2 linked regions of the Methylicorpusculum oleiharenae genome follow. The protein of the gene in region 2 binds, or shares a complex with, the protein of the main gene of each other region. Links are inferred from orthologs where the notes say so. Each region holds a gene or a part of one and is shown on either strand. Other genes may lie near its edges.

Region 1 (10,623 bases), 4.3 Mb from region 2 along the record:
GTACAGCGTTATATCACGATGGCTAAAGCGCTCAATGATCCGGCCAACGCAATACCCGGCTTTATTTTTTGTGACCGTATTCGGGTGGGTTTTGATAGTCCAGCCCGGATGGGCAAAGAACTGGAACGCGAGTTGATCGAATGCCATGAGGCCAAACAGAGCCCGACAGAAAATAAGCAACTGGACTTGCCCTTGCTGGGCACAGTTGATTATCAGGCTTATTCGCTGCCGTTCCTCACCGTATTTATTGCGGCACTGGACGCGTTCAACCCTTGCGCTTTTTTTGTCTTATTGTTCCTGCTAAGTCTTATGGCGCATGGCCACAGCAGGCAGCGAATGGCACTCATAGGCGGAATATTCGTGGTATTTTCCGGCGGCATGTATTTTATATTCATGGCGGCCTGGCTCAACCTTTTTTTGATGACGCAACAACTGGACCTGATCACAGCGCTGGCCGGTATCATCGCAGTGTTAATCGCCGGTTTTAATATCAAGGATTATTTTTTCTTTAAACGAGGGCTATCCCTGAGTATTCCCGAATCGGCCAAGCCCCTGCTTTTTCAACGTATGCGCTCAATCCTGCAGGCCGGAAACTGGACAGCCACGGTCGCAGCGACGGTGGTCTTGGCTATAGCAGCCAACAGCTACGAACTTTTATGCACCGCGGGCCTGCCCATGATTTACACCCGCGTTTTGACCTTACATGCCTTATCGACCCCGTCTTATTATGCTTATCTGGCACTTTATAATACGGTCTACGTCATACCGCTACTCGTCATCGTGGTGATCTATACCCTGACCTTGGGCAGTAGAAAATTGACAGAACAACAAGGCCGCCTGTTGAAGTTATTATCCGGCTTAATGATGTTTAACCTGGGCATAATGTTGTTAGTGGCACCGGAATGGCTGAATAATATGCTGGCGTCATTAACCGTGCTGGGATCTGCACTATTCATAACCTGTTTGGCTTATCTATGGGAAAGGCTTAAAACAGGAAAATTGGACACGGACTGATTTTGGCTTCGTATTCTGAAAAAATTTATAAACTCTGAGCGTAACTATGCGACTTTTATTAGTAGAAGATGATGAAATTTTAGGCGATGGCATCAAGGCCGGCCTTACCATGGAAGGCTATGCCGTGGATTGGGTCATGGATGGTAATCTTGCCAATGAGGCACTGAAAACAAACTCTTACGAACTGGTGGTATTGGATCTTAACCTGCCTGGAATGGAAGGAATGGAGGTGTTAAAAGAATTGCGCAAACGCAAGGATGAAACGCCTGTACTGGTATTGACGGCAAAAGACACGGTGGATGACCGCATTCAAGGGCTAGACAGCGGTGCTGATGATTTTGTGGCAAAACCCTTTGAGTTATCGGAAGTCTGCGCACGGCTCAGGGCGCTGGCAAGAAGGCAGTCAGGACGTAGCGTCCCGCAAATCGAACACCAGGGCGTATTGCTGGACCCGGCATCGCATGTCGTTACAGTCAAAAACAAACGTATTGATTTGTCCCAAAAAGAATTTGGCATTTTAAATTTTCTAATGAGCAATATCGGCCGCGTGATTTCTCGCGCACGAATTGAAGAAGCCCTTTATTCCTGGGGATCTGAAATTGAAAGCAACTCGGTAGAAGTTCATATCCATCATTTACGAAAGAAACTGGGCGCCAAATTTATCCGGACTGTCCGCGGCGTCGGCTATATCATTGATGAAGCTGAATGAAATATTCGCTACGGAATATTTTGCTGTTTACCCTGCTCTCGGCGTCAGCTCTGATCTGGGGCGTCACCGCCTATGTCAGTTACCGGCTTACCCGGGACGAAGTCGTTAAGCTTTTTGATGCGGAATTAGCCCAATCGGCACATGCTCTTTATTCTTTCGTCGGCCACTTGCTGTATGAGGGCTCGTTGAATGAACTGTGGGATTTGGACAGCCCTGAGAAAATATTGACGCACAGTACTTTTAATTCCAAATACACGCAAAAGATTGCTTTTCAGCTGATCTCCAAGACGGAAGGATTGATCTTGCGCTCGCGAACTGCCCCGGTCAAACCCATGTCAGATTCGCTCAACGGCTTTACCAAAATGGAAATTGACGGCTACTTATGGCATGTCTTCAGCATTTCGGATGACAAGGATGAATATATCATCCATGTCGGCCAGCGGGACGATGTCCGCCGCGAATTAAAAGATGAAATCGTCAGTCATCTGATCAAGCCGTTGTTATTCAGCTTGCCTTTTCTGGGCGTTGTCATCGGCTTGATCGTCAGGCGCGCCCTAAAACCGGTCAATCGTCTCACCCTGCAACTTGCCCGGCGTGAGGCAAATTATCTGAAACCTTTGTCAACTCGGCACTTACCGACCGAAATTGTCCCTGTTGTCGAAGAGATCAATACGCTTTTTCTGCAATTGGAAAAAGCCTTCGAAAACGAGCGGCGCTTTACTGCTGATGCCTCACATGAATTAAAAACACCGTTGGCAGGACTGCTGACCCAAGCGCAGGTAGCCATGAAAACTTCTGATGAAGGCATGCGGCAGCAAGCATTGGGGCGCATTGAACAAGCGGTCAAAAGAATGACCAACATGGTGCAGCAACTATTGACGTTTTCCCGAATAGAGTCAGACCCGTCTTACCTGAACAAACAATATGTCGAATTAAGCCGCGAAGTGATACAAATTATTGCCGAACTGGAACCTGAAGCGCATAAAAAGCAAATCAGTATGAGTTTTGAGCATAACAGCGTGGCCTACGTGAAAGTCAATGTTCCACTGATCGGCATTCTGATCCGAAACATCCTGGACAATGCGGTTAAATACACGCCCAGAGGTGGCAAGGTTGTGATCAGTCTGACGCAAAGAAAGGCACTGGAATTATGTGTTGAAGACTCGGGGCCGGGCATCGCCATAGAGCAATACGACGACGCTTATAAACGGTTTTACCGGTGCATAGAAACTGCGAACAAAGTACAAGGCACTGGTTTGGGACTATCAATGGTTCAACGGATCTCTTTATTGCACAATGCGGAGTTACACATGGATAAATCAAGGTTTGGCGGCTTGAAATTGACCGTGCTGTTTCCTTTACTGCCGGAAGCCAATCCTGTAAAAAACGCCAAGAACGTTAAAAAACCGCTTTTTGGTAATGTTATAGACTGATTAAAGTTTCAAGTATACTCATCGTAGATCGAAATTTGGCACCGGGGTGCCCGTCAAAGGACGCCGTAAATACATCCATATAGGCTCTATGCCAGCATCCATGCTGGCAAAGCTTTTGCCGAACAACCCGCTGCCTCCTTAGGCACTGCCGAAATTTGAAGTGCGAAAGGTATAAAGTGGGCCTGGCTTGTTACTTCACAGGAAAAATGCTGTTCGGCTCAGCGATAACCGGATTTATCAGCGTACCTATTTTCTCAATGGTGATACGCACCGTTTGCCCGGGCTTCATATAACCTCGCGGTTTCATTTTTACACCCACTCCGGCGGGCGTGCCTGTTGTGATGACATCGCCGGGCTCCAGGGTCATGGCCTGGGTTAAGTAGGCAATGATCTCAAAACAGTTGAATATCATATGCCGCGTATTGGATGACTGACGCTTTTCATCGTCCAGCCAAGTTTCCAGGGATAATTGATGCGGATCGCCTATTTCATCGGGCGTGACCAGCCAGGGACCCAATGGTCCATGGGTATCAAACGATTTTCCTAACGTCCAGGTAGCGGAACGAAATTGCCAGTCGCGCACCGACACATCATTTGCAATCGTATATCCTGCAATCACTTCATGAGCTTTATCAATGGCCACATGACGGCAGCGTTTGCCGATGATAAAAGCCAGCTCCCCTTCATAATCGAGTTTTTCGGACACTTTGGGTCTGTGAATCGCAGCGCCCGGCCCTATTACACAGGAACTTTGCTTGGTAAAAAAGGTGGGATATTCGGGTTTTTCCAGTTCCGTTTCGTCAACATGATCTGCGTAATTAAGACCAACACCCAGGAACTTGCCGGGCCTTGGCACCGGCGCTTGCAAAATCACGTCCGCTAAAGCGATACGCTGCACGTTTTTCACTATCAATTTCTGCATGGCATCGATAGAGGAAGCCCCTCCCTCAAGAAATCCAATCATATCTTCTGGTATGGCCTGTACCCCTAAACTATCCACAATCCAATCGCCCACAACCGCCCCGATACGTGTCTTGCCCTCAAAATTAAAAGTTGCCAGTTTCATCGCTTTTAAATACCCGGATGTTTTTGTTGATTGGCATTGTATAACGAAGAGCGAAAGACCAAAAAAAAGTTATAATGCTGAAACTAAAAGCATGTGACCAGTAAGCACAAGGAAAATTGGCCTAGCGTTATGCGCAAAGCCCCGGACCTTTTAAATTTTATTCGTGCGGACAATAAACGTCACGGTTACAAACAAGACCGAACATAAACCATCGATATCTGCAATGACACGCGAAGAGTTCAATCAATACGCCCGGCAGGGCTTCAACCGTATCCCTGTCAGTCGGGAAATTCTCGCTGATTTGGACACGCCGCTCAGCGCTTATCTTAAATTGGCTGACGGACCTTATTCCTATCTGTTCGAATCCGTTCATGGCGGAGAACAATGGGGCCGCTATTCCATTATCGGATTGCCTTGCCGCACCCTTGTTAAAATCAACGGTCATACGATCGAAGTTGAGCATAACGGTCAAATTGAGGAATTGGCTACGCACAGCAATCCTCTGGAATGGATTGAATCCTTCAAAGAACGTTACAGAGTCCCGGACATCAAATCACTGCCTCGGTTCAATGGCGGGCTGGTAGGTTATTTCGGCTACGAAACTATTGGTTATATCGAGCCGCGACTGGAATCATCGAATAAGCCGGACCCTTTGGGCACGCCCGATATCCTGTTAATGGTTTCGGAAGAAATACTGGTATTCGATAATTTGTCCGGAAAAATGCTGCTGCTGACTCACGCCAACCCGGAAGAGGACAACGCCTATGACAACGCATTGACCCGACTTCGTGAATTAGCCGCCAAGTTGCGGGAATTAAAAGCCAGGCCTCAATCTAACACCCCTCCCAAACATGTTGAAGAATCGCATTTTGTTTCCGGGTTCACGCAACAGGGTTTTGAAGATGCCGTACTCAAAGCCAAGGACTATATTTTTGATGGCGACATTATGCAGGTTGTCTTGTCGCAGCGTTTATCCATTCCCTATACTGCCTCACCGCTGGATCTATACCGTGCGTTGCGCTGCCTTAATCCTTCCCCCTACATGTACTTTTTAAATCTGGAGGATTTTCATATCGTCGGATCGTCTCCGGAGATTCTGGTTAGACTGGAAGAAGGAACCGTTACGGTAAGGCCGATAGCAGGTACTCGCCCACGCGGTTCGACGCATGAGCTGGATCTGGCTTTGGAACAGGAACTGCTGGCTGATCCAAAAGAATTGGCTGAACATTTAATGCTGATCGATTTGGGCCGCAATGATACAGGACGCGTAGCGGAAATAGGTTCAGTGCAACTCACTGACAAAATGATCGTGGAACGTTATTCGCATGTCATGCACATCGTCTCCAATGTCACAGGACAACTGAAGCAAGGGAAAAATGCCTTTGATGTATTGGCGGCTACATTTCCGGCAGGCACAGTCAGCGGCGCGCCAAAAATTCGGGCGATGGAAATTATTGATGAACTGGAACCCGTCAAACGAGGCGTTTATTCAGGTGCCGTGGGTTATATCGCCTGGTCCGGCAATCTGGATACCGCCATTGCAATCCGAACAGCAGTGATCAAGGATCAAACTTTACATATACAAGCCGGTGCAGGAATTGTTTACGATTCGGTGCCAAGAAACGAATGGGATGAAACGATGAATAAAGGCCGGGCTATTTTTCGAGCGGTCAGTATGGCTGAGGCGGGGCTGGAAGGAGATCCGACATGAGCGTAAAAGTAGTGATGATCGACAATTACGACTCCTTCACTTACAACCTGGTTCAGTATTTGGGTGAACTGGATGCCGAGGTGGTCGTTGTCCGCAATGACGAAGCGAGTGTCACCGATATCGAACGCATTGCTCCCGATAAAATCGTCATTTCTCCGGGGCCTTGCACTCCCAAGGAAGCCGGCATTTCGGTGGAAGCCATCCTTAAATTTGCTGGACGATTGCCGATTCTAGGCGTCTGCCTGGGTCATCAAAGTATCGGCTATGCTTTCGGCGGCCATATTATCCATGCCAAAAGTATTATGCATGGCAAAACGTCTTTGGTTTATCACAAAAATCAGGGCGTATTCAAAGATCTGAATAACCCGTTTACAGCAACGCGTTACCATTCTTTAGTGATTGAACAGTCGAGTTTACCCGAATGTCTTGAAGTCACGGCCTGGACAGAGGACGGACAGGGCAATATAGATGAAATAATGGGCGTCAGGCATAAAACAATGCCGATTGAGGGCGTTCAATTTCACCCGGAATCGATCTTGACCGAACAGGGTCATGACATGCTCAGAAATTTTTTGCAGGGATGATGACAGCACTTTTTTGCAAGATTTTAACGTCAAGCTAACCATCAAGCTATGCTTGCCAGTTTTTTTAAGGCGCGCAATTTACACTGAAATTATTGGGTATCAACAAGCCTTATGGTATTTGACGAAAATACAAAGTCTGAATCTTAATCATTGCTTCATCTAAAACATCGATTGCATCTTCACAGCTTATCAATGACTTATCATTTTCCAAAATGTGATCGGCCAACTGACTGATTGCATACCAATGATAAGGGTGATCAACAAACTTAAATGCTTCTAAAAACAGACTATTGAGCTTTTCTTGGCGTTTATCCTTGTCACCGATAAAACCCTCCAAATATTCCGTCACACGCTCAAGATCCGATGAACCACCGTAATACTTAAGGGCTTCCACATTGATCAATCTTGCATTAAAGCATTCATCATCCAATTGAGCGACATGCTTGGCTTCAGCCAAAGGCCCCGCCAATATGTTGATAATGTCCGCCTCATAAGCGACTTGATAAGCGTGAAGCTGATGATCGGAAAAATAACGACTGCTTTCTAAAACCGATACCGGCAAACTGCCTATTAAATGCCCGCCTTCAACCGTTGCCAGCCAGTTCGATTTTGACCGTTCCATTACGTGATGGCTTGCCCCTTCCGCTGAGCATAAATTACCCATAGTGATTTGAAAAAATACCGGTGGTAGATTTTTTAGACGATTGCTCAAATGAATGGCAGCTGCGTGGCCTGCCTCATGATAAGCAGTGCGCGCGATCAATTCTTCCTGGACTAGAGGTATAGAATCTTCAATTTGGTAATTTCTTTTCATGGGTACCCTCTGTCTTAAAAAAAGAATGCAGCTAAATTAATCAACCGCATGTAATGAGGAAGGCTATCAACTCTCGGATGTCTGACAAAGCGGCGTCAATCAAGAGTTTCAAATAGTGTAGTATCCGCGGCTGGTTATGCAAATGTGGCATATTGACGCGTGACGATATGCCACAGCCATTGGCACGATTATTGATGCGTTATTATCATTTTGCCTTGATCGTTATCGGCTAAAGTCAGATAAACCAAGGGATCAGCAACATAAACCAACGATTTTCACCTCTGTTTTAGATTAAGAATGAGGCAAATCGCGCAATAAAATGAGTCACTTCACGATCATTCCTACTGACTTACGTCTTCTCCCAGCTGACTGCAGCATTGACTTTTTATAAAAAAATGATATGGATTCAAAAATTTGAATCAAAATACCCACCGCTGCATAAAAAAAGAATTATAAAAAGCCTACCGTATTCATAACTTAAGCATTCGCTCCCTCAGGACATGCATGAACGATAGAAAAGAACAGGTGTCACAAAGTGACTGATAACCCCACCCTAAATCGAAACCTTTGCCCCCCCTATTCAGCGAGGAATTACCCATGTTTTCATTTTTAAACCAAAAGCTTTCAAAACCATCACCTTCTGACTCATTGCCGGGACGCGACCAAGCGCTGACCATCATCAATAAGCACTGCGTTAATGGAAATCCGATTGCGCCGCCTTTTCCACAAAACATGCAAACCGTACTATTTGGCATGGGCTGTTTCTGGGGAGCAGAGAGAAAATTCTGGCAAACCCCTGGCGTATTCAGCACTGCAGTGGGCTATTCCGGTGGCAATACCAAAAACCCTACTTACGAAGAAGTGTGCAGCGGTCTAACAGGGCATAGCGAGGTAGTTCTTGTGGTCTATTCTTCTGACGACATCAGCTTTGAAAGCTTGCTTAAAATCTTCTGGGAATCTCATAATCCTACTCAGGGAATGCGGCAGGGAAATGACACAGGCACTCAGTATAGATCCTGTATTTATACTTATGCAGATACTCAGTTCAATATTGCACTAGCGTCAAAAGAACATTATCAAACCCGATTAACTCAAAGCGGATTACCCCTTATTACCACTGAAATAGAACCTGTTGATATATTTTATTATGCTGAAACATATCACCAGCAATACCTTCATAAAAACCCGGATGGATATTGTGGTTTAAGAGGCGCAGGCGTTTGTTTTTAATGATAAAAAGATAATCAATTGGTAAATTTCAGACAAAAAAAAGCGGTTTAAAAAAAACCGCTTATAAGGATATTAGGAAGGATATAACGCAACTTTTAGCTGAGGGGTCAAATTGGTTCCCTTAAAAGTTAGATTAATAATAGCAACACTATTTGCAATAAAAAATGTGACATATTGTCGCAGTCTCAATATCAACGGATTATCCTGGCTGTTTAAACAGGCAAACTGCACCGATGTTACTTGGCATAAGAGGTTTTACAATGCTCAATTCCTCAACGCCAAAATATCCAGAGCCAGTATATAGGCCGAGAAAATATTCAAACACCATAAAATTCATTACTGATTTACCGAGTTGAAGTACGATACCTCTAAAATATTTAACCCGTTTAAGCGTCAGGCCAAAAAACATGTTTTCTCAAGTATTGCCTAAATCCGAAATATCAGCTCGCCAAAACCTGAAATGGCTATTCATTCTCAGAAATCTGATGATGACCGGCGAAGCTTTACTTATCATTATTTCAGTTCACGGGTTAAATATAAGATTGCCACATGAGCAGCTTTGGCTTGTGATTTTATCGATAGGGACCGTCAATTTATATACCTGGATGCGTCTCAAGACAGATGACCCTGTCACCGAACTCGAAATATTTTCACAACTTGTTATTGATGTTTTAGGCATCGCTTCGCTCCTTTATCTGACAGGCGGGGCATCAAACCCTATCATTTGGGTCTTTTTGATGCCGTTAATCATCACGGCTATCATGTTGCCTCATAATTATGCCTGGTACATGGTCATTTTAACGACCTCAATGTATACCATCCTGATTGCTTACAACATACCACTACCCTCTATCGAGCCACATATGCCTTCGATAGAGCCTGATATAGCCGCACTGGAAATTTACCAGGCCGATATGCAGCATTCGGCTAAAGAGCATTATCAAATACTTCGCAATGCCCATGAACTAAAAGACCATCATTATTTTAATCTGCATATTTTTGGCATGTGGTTCGGTTTCGTATTTAGTGCCGGTCTGGTCGCTTTTTTTGTTGTTGAACTTGCAAGGACACTAAGAGCTCAAGAACGGACGCTGGCTGAAGCCCGGGAAAACGCATTACGAGATGAGCGCGTAGTATCATTGGGCACATTGGCCGCTAGCGCCGCCCATGACATCAGTACGCCGCTGGGAACTATTGCAATAGTCGCACATGAATTAGAAAACGAATACCCTATACACCGATTTCCTGACCTCCATCAAAAGACACTGATAATGCAGCAACAAGTTAACCGATGCAAAGAAGCACTGTCTGTGATGTCGGCAAGTGCTGGAGAAATGCGCGCAGAGTCCGGACAAATCATGCTGATTGAAGAATACATTGACGAAGTCATAAGACAATGGCGCGCGCACAAGCCTGAAATCAAGCTCAGATTATTCGTCAATCCCTGCGTACCCTCGAATGCCAGAATTATTGCAGAACGCACGTTGACCCACTCGTTGATCAATATTCTCAATAATGCTGCAGAAGCTACCGAAACGGATCTTGGGATTGAGCTCCATGTTTCCTGGGATCTGGAACATGTCTACATCAAAATTCGAGACTTTGGCGCGGGCGTTCCTGACAACATCCTGGAACTTGCCAGAAAACAACCAGTTACCAGCAGTAAACACGGTATGGGTGTAGGACTTTTCCTAACCTGCAGCACAATCAGCCGTATTGGCGGCAAGATTGATTTTTTAAATTTGGAAGCCGGCGGCGCCAGCGTAGAAATAGTGCTGCCATTGCTTGCTATGAGAGATGATCACTATGAATCAGGAATTGGAGAAACCGCGTCTTTTATTGGTAGATGATGATGAAACGTTTTGCAATGTACTTAAAAATGCATTGGAAAAGCGTAATTACGAAGTCATCGTTGCCAATGATGTAGAAAATGGCATCAAAATGGCCGAGATCAGCGAACCCGAATATGCAGTTATTGACCTGCGTATCGGCTATCAGTCAGGCTTGGAATTGGTAAAAAAACTCATTTCGTTAGACGGCAACACACAAATCGTGATGTTGA
Region 2 (10,577 bases):
TCGTGATAAAGACGGTCACTATGTGGTGATTGAGGTCAATAGCATTCCTGCATGGAAAGGCTTGCAAAGTGTCTGCAACATTTCAATAGCCGACTTGCTGGTAGAGGATATGCTTAAGCAACTTGCCTGTTCCCGTCAATCACGGCTGATGGCGATGGCGTAATGATTTCGCACTTACAGTTGGCGGAGCTCTATATAAGCGCCTGCGAAATTGAATTACAGGCTTTTAAGCCGGGCAATGTCAGTGTTTATTCGGCGGGTCATGATATGACGGTCGATGATTTCAGGCTAAGTGCTGCCGCAAGTGCACCGGCGATCAGTAACCCCGGTTATTCATTGGGAGAAAAAATTTATTACGCAGTGCAAGCCACGCGGGAAGCGGTTGGCTGCAACACCAATCTGGGCATCATATTACTGTGTGCGCCACTGTTTGAGGCTGCGCAACAGGCGATTGCCGGGCAATCGATAAGAGCCAGCCTGCATAATGTTCTTAATCATACGACGTGCGAAGATGCTGACTGGGTGTTTAAGGCCATTGCTTTGGCATCGCCAGGCGGGTTGGGCCAGGCAAGTGAGCAGGATGTTCATTCAGCGCCAAGTGTTACCCTGACAGATGCAATGAAACTGGCCTGTGCAAGGGACAGAATTGCCTTGCAATATGTAACAGATTTTAAAGATATTTATGAATTGAGTATTTTAAGCTATAATGGCGGCTTAACTCGATGGGGTTCATGTTATTGGGCGGCGGCTTCGGTATATACTACGCTTCTTGCTCGCTATCCTGATAGCCACATTGAGCGAAAATATGGCGATCGTTACACCGGATGGGTGGCAGAGAAAATGGCTGCTATCAATTCGCAGCTGCAGGGCGCAACTGATCCGGAAGATATATTGCCTTTACTTTATCAAGTTGATAAAGAATTAAAAGCACATCATATCAATCCCGGAACAACTGCAGACCTGACAGTAGCAACGGTGATGGCTGTATTTTTAGAGGATCTTGTCAAGTAGGTGATTTATACTTCAGATAAGGTTTCAGACGGAATTGATCACTTAAATATACCTGTGACATTTCCTAATGTCTGTATAGATTTAAACTTTTTATTTTTTTTCTCCGAAGGAAACAACAAGCATGGCTAAAATAACAAACTTGCGCGTAGGCGAATCATTAATAGGCGAAGGCAACGAAGTTGCACACATCGACTTAATCATTGGCCCACGCGGTTCAGCTGCAGAAACTGCTTTTGCAAACACTTTGACCAATAACAAAGACGGCTTTTCAAGCTTATTAGCTGTTGTTGCACCTAACCTGATGGTTAAGCCTGCAACTGTTATGTTCAATAAAGTAACCATTAAAGGTTCTAAACAAGCTGTTCAAATGTTTGGACCAGCACAACGCGGCGTAGCTATGGCTGTTGCTGATTGCGTAGAAAACGGCACAATTCCAGCTGACGAAGCAGACAACCTGTTCGTATCAGTCGGTGTTTTCATTCACTGGTTGGCTGAAGACAACGCTAAAATTCAAGAGTACAACTACAAAGCAACTAAAGAAGCGCTTGAGCGTGCTGTTGCCGGCTTACCAACTGCTGCTGAAGTAGTTGCTGCCAAAGGAACTGCTGTTCATCCTTTTGCTGCTAACTAAGCGATTCATTTCGTCTGGTTAAAAAATACCCCGTTTCGGGGTATTTTTTTGCCTGAAAGATTTGTTTGTCTTATTTTTCCAGATGTTCAAGTTCTCTCTTACCGATAGCGCCGGAATGCAAGGCGCTTGCGACAAGTGCCTGATGTATGTCCAATTTTTTTAGTGTCACTAAATCAGCCAGATTGCGAATGCCACCGGCAGCGACAAATTGCTTGTCTGGATAGTGGATTTTAAATTGTTTCAACAGGTTAAAATCAGGTCCTTCAAAACTCCCGACTTTATTAAGATTCATGATAATGATGGTTTCAGGCCAAAATCGGATGTCTTCGAATACAGTTGCCGCACCCAGTTTTTTATCTTTTGTGTGATCCAGGGATAAAATGTAGCTACCGTTCATCTGAATCAAACGGGTCAAATCCGACTCCTCAAGTGATTCTGAACCGATGACCGGAACAGCGTTTTTAAAATCGCTGTATGGTCTTTCAAAATAGGTATAGCCCTGATCTATCCAAAATACCGTGTGCGGGAAGCTGCGGAGAACGGCTTTAATTTCTTTTTGATGCGAGCCATTGCCAGTGATGGCGTCAAGATCGGCCAGATAAAATAACTTAAATGGATGCAGCTTGAGTAAAGCCTCAATGATAATGATAGCCTCGTGGGATGCGCATAATCCGGATTTTATGGGTTGATAGTGTTCCCTTTGGCCGTACTTGGCCGCCACGACACATCCGTCTTTTAAATCAATGACCGGTATTATTTGCATAGCATTATTAATAGTGTGTTACGGACTTGTTAACTTTATCGTCATTTCTCGCTGAACGGTTATGTTAATGGAATGTTACAATATCATCCGTTATTTTTTGAAGCGGCATTCGATTGGGCCTATATGAAGCTCCTGGTTTTTGAATATATTACCGGTGGAGGTTGTTGTTCTGAACGTGTCCCTGAACATTTGGTTAACGAGGGACTGTTAATGCTGACCGCCTTGTTAAGGGATCTGGCTGAGCTGGATGGCGTCCAGGTCACTGTTATGGTTGATGCTCGAATATTGCCTTCGATAAGTTTCGATTTGACTCGGTTCAATACAGTGCCCGTTTATGCAGAGCTCGATTGGGTTGAGGTCATGGAAATGCTCTTGCCCTGTTGCGATGGCGTTTGGCCAGTCGCTCCCGAAATGAATAATACGCTGTTGAATTTGACTCGGCGTATTAACGCACACGGCAAAATACTGTTGTCATCTTCCGAGCAGGCGGTGGCTTTGACTGCCAATAAGTTCAATACATGGGAAACACTGGTAGCCCATGGCATTAAAACAGTGCCAACCGAACGCTATACTTCTGAGCGTTTGGCAACCACCGGCCTGTTTGTGATTAAACCGATTGATGGCATGGGGTGTGAAACGACATATTTAATAGATAAAGGCATTCTTTCCGTAGCGTTGGATGCTCCGGAACGATACATTATTCAACCCTATATTGAAGGTCAGCCAATTAGCTTTTCCTGTTTGTTTGACGGCGGAAATGCACGGCTCATTTGTGTCAATACGCAAGTGATAGAAATTGATAGTGGGCAATTTAAATTAGTTAAATGTCTCGTTAATTCAGATGTTCAAACCACTGTGCATCAAGCTCTGGTCGATCGCATAGCCAAGGCTTTTCCGGGTTTATGGGGTTATGTCGGCATAGACCTGATTGAACATGACTCTCAACTGTATGTTTTAGAAATTAACCCTCGATTGACTACATCTTATGCCGGTATTTATGACGCATTGGGGCTTAATATTGCCGGGACGGTCATCCAAATGAATGAAAAAATCCCAGAACTTGTGGCTAAAAACAATAAAACTGTAACTGTTTCCGTCAGCCGGATTACAAATGCAAATTGACGTGGTAGGCTGGGATATCGGTGGCGCGCACCTGAAAGCTGTCGTGTTGGATGCGCAGGGTGCACCTGTTCAGGTTTTGCAACACCCTTGTCCGTTATGGAAAGGCCTGGATCAATTGCAAAGTGCTGTTAATGAATTGTTGAAAATAGTACCCCCTCACCCTGTTCGCCATGTAATCACAATGACAGGCGAGTTGGCGGATTGTTTTCAAAGTCGGTCAGAGGGTGTGGAGCAAATTCTAAACGTCATGAAATCTGTGCTGCCTGTGGGTAATTTGAGTGTATACGCAGGGTCACTGGGCTTTCTGCACATTGATTCGATCAACGAAGGGAATTATCAGGCTATTGCTTCTGCCAACTGGTTGGCGAGTGCAGATTATGCTGCGAAACAGTGCGGGAACGGGCTTTTTATCGATATAGGCAGCACTACCACCGATATACTGGCGCTTGCCAATGGACAAGTGCTGGCACAAGGGTTAACCGATTATGAAAGGCTCATTACCCGTGAGTTGATTTATACCGGTGTGGTTCGCACCGCGGTGATGGCGATTGCCAACCGGTTTTTTTTCAAGGGTCATGATGTGGGTGTAATGGCTGAGTACTTTGCTACGATGGCGGATGTGTACAGGCTCACAGAAGAACTGGATGAAGCTCATGATCAATATGAAACAGCCGACGGTGCAGAGAAAACCCGACAGGCCAGTGCGAAACGTCTCGCACGGATGATAGGGCAAGAATGGCAAGATGAGCCTTTATTCAGTTGGTCTCAGTTGGCTCAATCAATCCGGGCCGAACAAATTAGAACTATTCAATTAGGATGTGAGCGGCAATTATCCAGATCTTGCTGGACGCAACCACCGCCCTTGATTGGTGCCGGTGTGGGCCGCTTTTTGGTTAAACAGCTGGCCGTTAACATGGGCATGTCTTATATGGATTTTAATGACTTGCTGCCGAATGTGCCCGAAACATCGGGATTGAGTCCGGCTGATTGCGCGCCTGCGTTGGCCATCGCTTTCTTGTCAAGAAGCTAAAAAACACAGTTAATTGAGCATTGATCTAATGTCTTCACCGATAAAAACCATTCACCCGCTGCCTTATTTTGAAGACAGCGCGCAACTTTTTGCGCCTTTGTCCGGACAGCCCTGGGCGGTGTTTCTGGATAGCGGTTTTCCCAGTGTTCAACAAGGCCGATTTGATATCATCGCGGCCGAGCCGGTTTGCACATTGATGACGCATGGACAGATCACTGCCATTGAAAGAGATGGAGAAACAATTTTTTCTGATGAAGATCCTTTCGAACTCGTTAAGCAGGCTTTGAACCTGGATTGGCCCGCTTTACCGGATATACCTTTCAACGGTGGAGCGATCGGTTATTTTGCTTACGATTTAGCGCGCCGGTTGGAAAAAATGCCGCAGATCAGCACAGATGAGGAGCATCTTGCCGAAATGGCGGTAGGAATTTATCTTTGGGCCGTGGTGGTTGATCACGAAAAAATGCAAAGTCAGCTGATCGGTTTTCTGACTGAAAAACAGCGTGAAGAACTGGTTGCCCGCTTCAGTCAGTTGCCGGAGACGTGCCCGGAAAAACAATTTGAGGTGACCGGGCCGATAGCATTTAATATGGATCAAGCCGGTTATGAACTGGCTTTTAACCGGATCAAACATTATCTGAAAGAGGGAGACTGCTATCAGGTTAATTTATCGCAACGGTTTTGTGCGCCTTGCCAAGGAGAGCCCTGGGTGGCTTATCTCAAACTCAGAGAATTGAATGCAGCTCCATTCAGTTGTTTTATGAAAACGCCCGAGGCAACCGTTCTGAGTTCATCGCCCGAACGCTTTCTCAAAGTGCATGAAAGACGGGTTGAAACCAAACCGATTAAAGGAACTCGGCCTCGCCGGGCTATCATTCTTGAAGATCAGGAGCAAGCCGCATTACTTGAAAACAGCGATAAAGACCGCGCTGAAAATGTGATGATTGTCGATTTACTGCGGAATGACATCAGTAAAACCTGTAAAAAAGGCTCTGTAAAAGTACCTAAATTGTTTGCTGTTGAAAGTTATGCGACCGTTCACCATTTGGTGAGCACCGTGACGGGTGAATTGGCAGACGGTAGGCATGCGCTGGATTTGCTTAAAAGCTGTTTTCCGGGCGGGTCGATCACCGGTGCGCCAAAAATTCGCGCCATGGAAGTCATTGAAGAACTGGAGCCGAATAGACGAGGAATATACTGCGGCGCAATCGGCTATATCGGCTTTGATGGTAATATGGACACCAATATCGTCATCCGAACCCTGATTGAATCAGCGGGAACAATACGTTTCTGGGCGGGCGGCGGTATTGTCAATGATTCCGAAATGACCGACGAATATCAGGAGTGTTTCGATAAAGCATCTGCACTGCTCGAAGTATTGCAGCAAATGCAACCTGCATGAAAGTTGTAAAAGTGGGCGGTAGTCTGGAGCGCTGCAGTAACTTAAAGGCTTATCTGACGAAAATAGATGAGCATTATCCTTCGGATTTAATTATTGTGCCGGGCGGCGGTGTCTTTGCCGATACCGTGCGGCAAACCCAGCAGCGTTGGCAATTTGAAGATGTTAGAGCCCATCAGATGGCGATTATCGCGATGCAGCAAATGGCGCTGTTATTTCAATCGATTCTGAGTGGCTTCCATTTTGCGGATAGTTTACAAGAAATCAACGAAAGGGTTAGCAATGGAGAGCGATTGATCTGGTGGCCCGATTTTAAATTGCTGGAGCAGGCTGGAATTGCTGCTAGTTGGGATGTCACGTCGGACAGTTTGGCTGCCTGGCTGGCAGGCGCGGTGAATGCGGACGAATTGATTCTGGTTAAATCTGTGGAAATTCCGGCAGGCTTGGATCTGCCCGCATTAACCCGGTTGGGTATTGTCGACCCTTGTTTTATAGAATTTACAAAAAATAACGCTTATCGCATTACCCTCATTAATAAAGATGCACTCTAAATGGAAGACATTAACCTGATTCAAAAAACAGTCAATTTGATAAACCGTTATTTAAAAAGACAATTACGAAAAGTTTATTACCAGGCAAGGGAGTCTTTGGGGCATCATAAGCGGGACATCGTCGTTTGTCAGGTTGAACAGGCCTGCGAAAGTTTACAAGATACCAAAGTTCATTTTGAAGGGGCGTTGGAACGGTTTAAAGCCATTGTGGTTATGGATGAATCGTCGCTTGAACATAAATACAGGCTTTTGCAGCGCCAGTATGATTTTTGCAAGACAAAGGCCGATACGGTAACTCAGCGGATCAAAGCCATTGAAGAAGTCAGTAACGCGCTGTTTGTCGAGTGGGAAAGCGAACTGAATGAATATTCCAACCGTTCGCTAAAAGCCCGCAGCCGCCAGCAACTTAAACTATCCCAGCAGCATTATGCAAGACTGATCAAAGCCATGCAGCGCGCTGAAGCGAGAATCTCACCGGTGTTAATGGCATTTAAAGATCAGGTCCTTTATCTCAAGCACAATCTGAATGCTCAGGCTATTTCTGCGATAGAGCATGAATTTATAGAAATCAGCCTGGATATGTCTCAACTGATTCAGGCAATGGAAATGACAATTGCCGAAGCCAGCCAGTTTGTTGCCAGTTTATCGGAGCAAAAAGCGTTGCCGGGATACTGAGCGGCAGGCTGTTAAACGTGCTTTTCATCATGCATTACCCGGCAATATTAGCTGTGTTAAACATATGCCCTATGGCATAATAAACGCCATTTTTGGGGTTGACTAAAAGGCAGGACATAATGGACGAGAACAAGAAAAAAGCGTTGAGTGCCGCATTATTACAAATTGAAAAACAATTTGGTAAAGGCTCTGTCATGCGAATGGGAGATAGTACTGCTTCCCGCGATATTCAAGTCGTCTCCACCGGTTCTTTGACCTTGGATATTGCCTTGGGCTGTGGCGGTTTGCCTCGAGGCCGTATTGTTGAGATTTACGGTCCGGAATCTTCCGGTAAAACAACACTGACATTATCCGTCATTGCCCAAATTCAAAAATTAGGTGGAACCGCTGCTTTCGTCGATGCTGAACATGCGTTGGATCCCAGTTATGCCGAAAAAATTGGTGTGAATGTCGATGATTTGCTGGTTTCGCAACCCGATACCGGCGAGCAGGCCTTAGAAATCACGGATATGTTGGTTCGTTCCGGCGCTGTTGATATCGTGGTCGTTGATTCGGTTGCCGCGCTGACGCCTAAAGCCGAAATAGAGGGCGATATGGGCGATTCGCACATGGGATTGCAGGCGCGCTTAATGTCCCAGGCATTGAGAAAGCTGACCGCCAATATCAAACGATCCAATACACTGGTCATTTTCATCAATCAAATTCGTATGAAAATAGGTGTGATGTTTGGCAACCCTGAAACGACTACAGGCGGCAACGCGCTGAAATTTTATGCGTCAGTGCGCCTGGATATTCGCAGGATAGGCTCGGTCAAAAAAGGCGAGGAAGTTATCGGCAACGAAACCCGTGTAAAAGTCGTCAAAAACAAAGTGGCTCCCCCCTTTAAACAGGCAGAATTTGAAATTCTCTACGGTGAAGGCGTGTCATTTTTCGGAGAACTGGTAGATCTCGGTGTCACCTACGGATTTATCCAAAAAGCCGGTTCCTGGTACAGTTACGGTGATGAAAAGATTGGGCAAGGCAAGGATAATGCTAAACAATATTTTAGGGAACATGCCGATAAAGCCAAGGAAATAGAAGAAAAAATCAGAAACGAAGCCTTTGGTAAAGTCAGTTTGATCGAAAGTGTTGCGGACGATACGCTTACAGAAGAGTAAGTAATACTTGGCTGCAGAAAGTTGAATGGATTCAAAAAAAAGGATTAAAGCGATTTGTTTGCAACTCTTGGCACGTCGTGATCACAGCGTGTTGGAGTTAATCAGAAAGTTGAAATTCAAAGGATTCGAACTTTCATTGATCAATGAAGTGCTTGCGCAATTGCTTGCCGATAACTACCTGAATGAACAACGTTATGCAGAGAGTTTTACTCGGCAGCGCATTTTAAAAGGTTATGGGCCCAAGCGAATTGAGTATGAGTTAAATCAGGCGGGTATTGATGATTTTGACATGGATTCTGTGCTTGATGAAACGGCAGACAGTTGGATGGATGTTTTAGCCAAGGTTTATGAGAAAAAGTTTTCACAAGAGACCGTTATAACCCCTAATGAGTGGGCTAAACGCAGCCGTTTCTTGCAACAACGAGGTTTTACCGGTTCCATGGTCAGCGCCTTGTTTAAAACATTAAACATACGATTTGAATAAGTTCCAAGACTTGTAAACACTATCATGATGAAAAATATGACCAGCGCCGAATTGCGCTCTGCCTTTTTGAGTTTCTTTCAGAATCGCGGACACTCCGTTCAACCTTCCAGTTCTTTGGTTCCCGGTAACGATCCCACACTGCTTTTTACCAATGCCGGTATGGTGCAGTTCAAGGATGTATTTTTAGGACGCGAACACCGTGACTACACCCGTGCCGTCACCAGTCAGCGTTGTGTCCGTGCGGGTGGTAAACATAACGATTTGGAAAATGTCGGCTATACGGCCCGTCACCACACTTTCTTTGAAATGTTGGGTAACTTCAGCTTTGGCGACTACTTCAAAGAAGACGCAATTAAGCTAGCCTGGGAGTTTTTAACCCAAGAGCTGAGCATTCCGGCTTCAAAACTCTGGATAACGGTTTTCGAGGAAGATCCAGAAGCTGAAAAGATCTGGCTGCAAGACATAGGTATCGATCCTGAACGATTTTCCAGGATAGGCGCAAAAGATAATTTCTGGGCGATGGGTGATGTGGGTCCTTGTGGTCCCTGCAGTGAAATATTTTATGATCATGGTGAAGGTATTCCGGGCGGTCCTCCGGGGTCACCTGATGAAGAAGGCGATCGGTATATCGAGATTTGGAATCTCGTATTCATGCAATATGATCGCGATAAATACGGTCAGCTTCACCCTTTGCCTAAACCTTCGGTAGATACCGGAATGGGGTTAGAGCGCATATCGGCAGTGATGCAGCACGTTCACAGTAACTATGAAATTGATTTGTTTCAGCAGTTACTCCAGGCAGCAGCCCGCTTGGCCGGGACCAACGATGTGACTAACAGCTCGTTACGTGTCATAGCCGATCATATCCGCTCGTGCGCATTTCTGGTGACTGACGGAGTGATGCCATCGAATGAAGGGCGGGGTTATGTGCTGCGCCGTATCATAAGACGAGCCATTCGCCATGGTTACCGCCTGGGTATCCGGGATGTTTTCTTTTACAAACTGGTCGCACCGTTGGCTGATGTGATGGGCGATGCCTACCCGGAACTGGTTCATGCTCGAGAACAAGTTGAGCGCGTTCTAAAAAAAGAAGAAGAGCGTTTTGCTGAAACGCTTGAGCAAGGCATGAAAATTCTTGAAGCCTGCGTTGCCAAGTTAGAGGGAGCTACGATACCCGGCGAAGTGGTTTTTCAACTTTACGATACCTACGGTTTTCCTGTTGATTTGACCGCTGATTTTGCGCGAGAGAATCATTTAACCGTTGATCATGCCGGGTTTGAAACCGAAATGGCGGCCCAACGTGACAGGGCAAGAGCCGCCAGCAATTTTGGTACGGATTATAAAAACGCAATCGCTATCGAAGGGGCTACCGAGTTTACCGGTTATCATCTCCTTGAAGATCAGGCGAAAATCGTCGGATTGTTCAAGTCAGGACAAGCAGTTGAGTCTCTTAATGAAGGAGAAGAGGGTATTGTGGTGCTTGATAAAACGCCTTTTTACGGAGAGTCGGGAGGGCAGGCGGGTGATTGCGGATTGCTGGAAGTTAATGCTTCAGTTTTTCGCGTTGATGCGACCCAAAAGCAGGCTGGCGATCAGTTTCTTCATAGAGGCATCGTCATAGCCGGTAGCTTGAGTTTAAATCAAACCTGCCTTGCTAAAGTCGATATGAATAATCGCAAGGCCACGGAACTCAATCATTCGGCTACCCATTTACTGCATGCGGCTCTGCGAAAAACTTTAGGTGAACACGTTGT

Evidence for each region.
Region 1: the proteins of pabB (region 2) and GO003_RS02445 are in contact, whole or in part, in a solved structure (PDB 8RP0), measured with the Escherichia coli proteins. The link is inferred for Methylicorpusculum oleiharenae from one-to-one orthologs.

What each region holds. Positions count from the first base shown.
Region 1 is NZ_WUTY02000001.1:513,567-524,189, forward strand. What follows is about bases 4,724-7,723. They hold GO003_RS02445 (anthranilate synthase component II), read left to right. Parts: upstream 4,724-5,929; coding sequence 5,930-6,517; downstream 6,518-7,723. Other genes in these bases: trpE (anthranilate synthase component I), read left to right, coding at 4,724-5,933; GO003_RS02450 (hypothetical protein), read right to left, coding at 6,627-7,331. Also shown: GO003_RS02420 (thioredoxin domain-containing protein), read left to right, coding at 1-1,014; GO003_RS02425 (response regulator), read left to right, coding at 1,061-1,723; GO003_RS02430 (ATP-binding protein), read left to right, coding at 1,720-3,156; GO003_RS02435 (fumarylacetoacetate hydrolase family protein), read right to left, coding at 3,347-4,222; more of trpE, read left to right, coding at 4,446-4,723; peptide-methionine (S)-S-oxide reductase MsrA, read left to right, coding at 7,929-8,561; GO003_RS02460 (hypothetical protein), read right to left, coding at 8,761-8,970; GO003_RS02465 (ATP-binding protein), read left to right, coding at 8,969-10,411; GO003_RS02470 (response regulator transcription factor), read left to right, coding at 10,368-10,623. UniProt on the Escherichia coli protein: Part of a heterodimeric complex that catalyzes the two-step biosynthesis of 4-amino-4-deoxychorismate (ADC), a precursor of p-aminobenzoate (PABA) and tetrahydrofolate.
Region 2 is NZ_WUTY02000001.1:4,788,123-4,798,699, reverse strand. Bases 3,819-6,772 are described here. They hold pabB (aminodeoxychorismate synthase component I), read left to right. Parts: upstream 3,819-4,585; coding sequence 4,586-5,959; downstream 5,960-6,772. Other genes in these bases: GO003_RS21360 (DUF2959 domain-containing protein), read left to right, coding at 6,508-6,772; GO003_RS21365 (amino acid kinase family protein), read left to right, coding at 5,956-6,507; GO003_RS21375 (hydantoinase/oxoprolinase family protein), read left to right, coding at 3,819-4,557. In the rest of the region: GO003_RS21400 (ATP-grasp domain-containing protein), read left to right, coding at 1-163; GO003_RS21395 (triphosphoribosyl-dephospho-CoA synthase), read left to right, coding at 163-1,011; fae (formaldehyde-activating enzyme), read left to right, coding at 1,133-1,642; GO003_RS21385 (HisA/HisF-related TIM barrel protein), read right to left, coding at 1,713-2,405; GO003_RS21380 (ATP-grasp domain-containing protein), read left to right, coding at 2,478-3,527; more of GO003_RS21375, read left to right, coding at 3,517-3,818; more of GO003_RS21360, read left to right, coding at 6,773-7,182; recombinase RecA, read left to right, coding at 7,302-8,339; GO003_RS21350 (regulatory protein RecX), read left to right, coding at 8,365-8,823; alaS (alanine--tRNA ligase), read left to right, coding at 8,851-10,577. UniProt on the Escherichia coli protein: Part of a heterodimeric complex that catalyzes the two-step biosynthesis of 4-amino-4-deoxychorismate (ADC), a precursor of p-aminobenzoate (PABA) and tetrahydrofolate.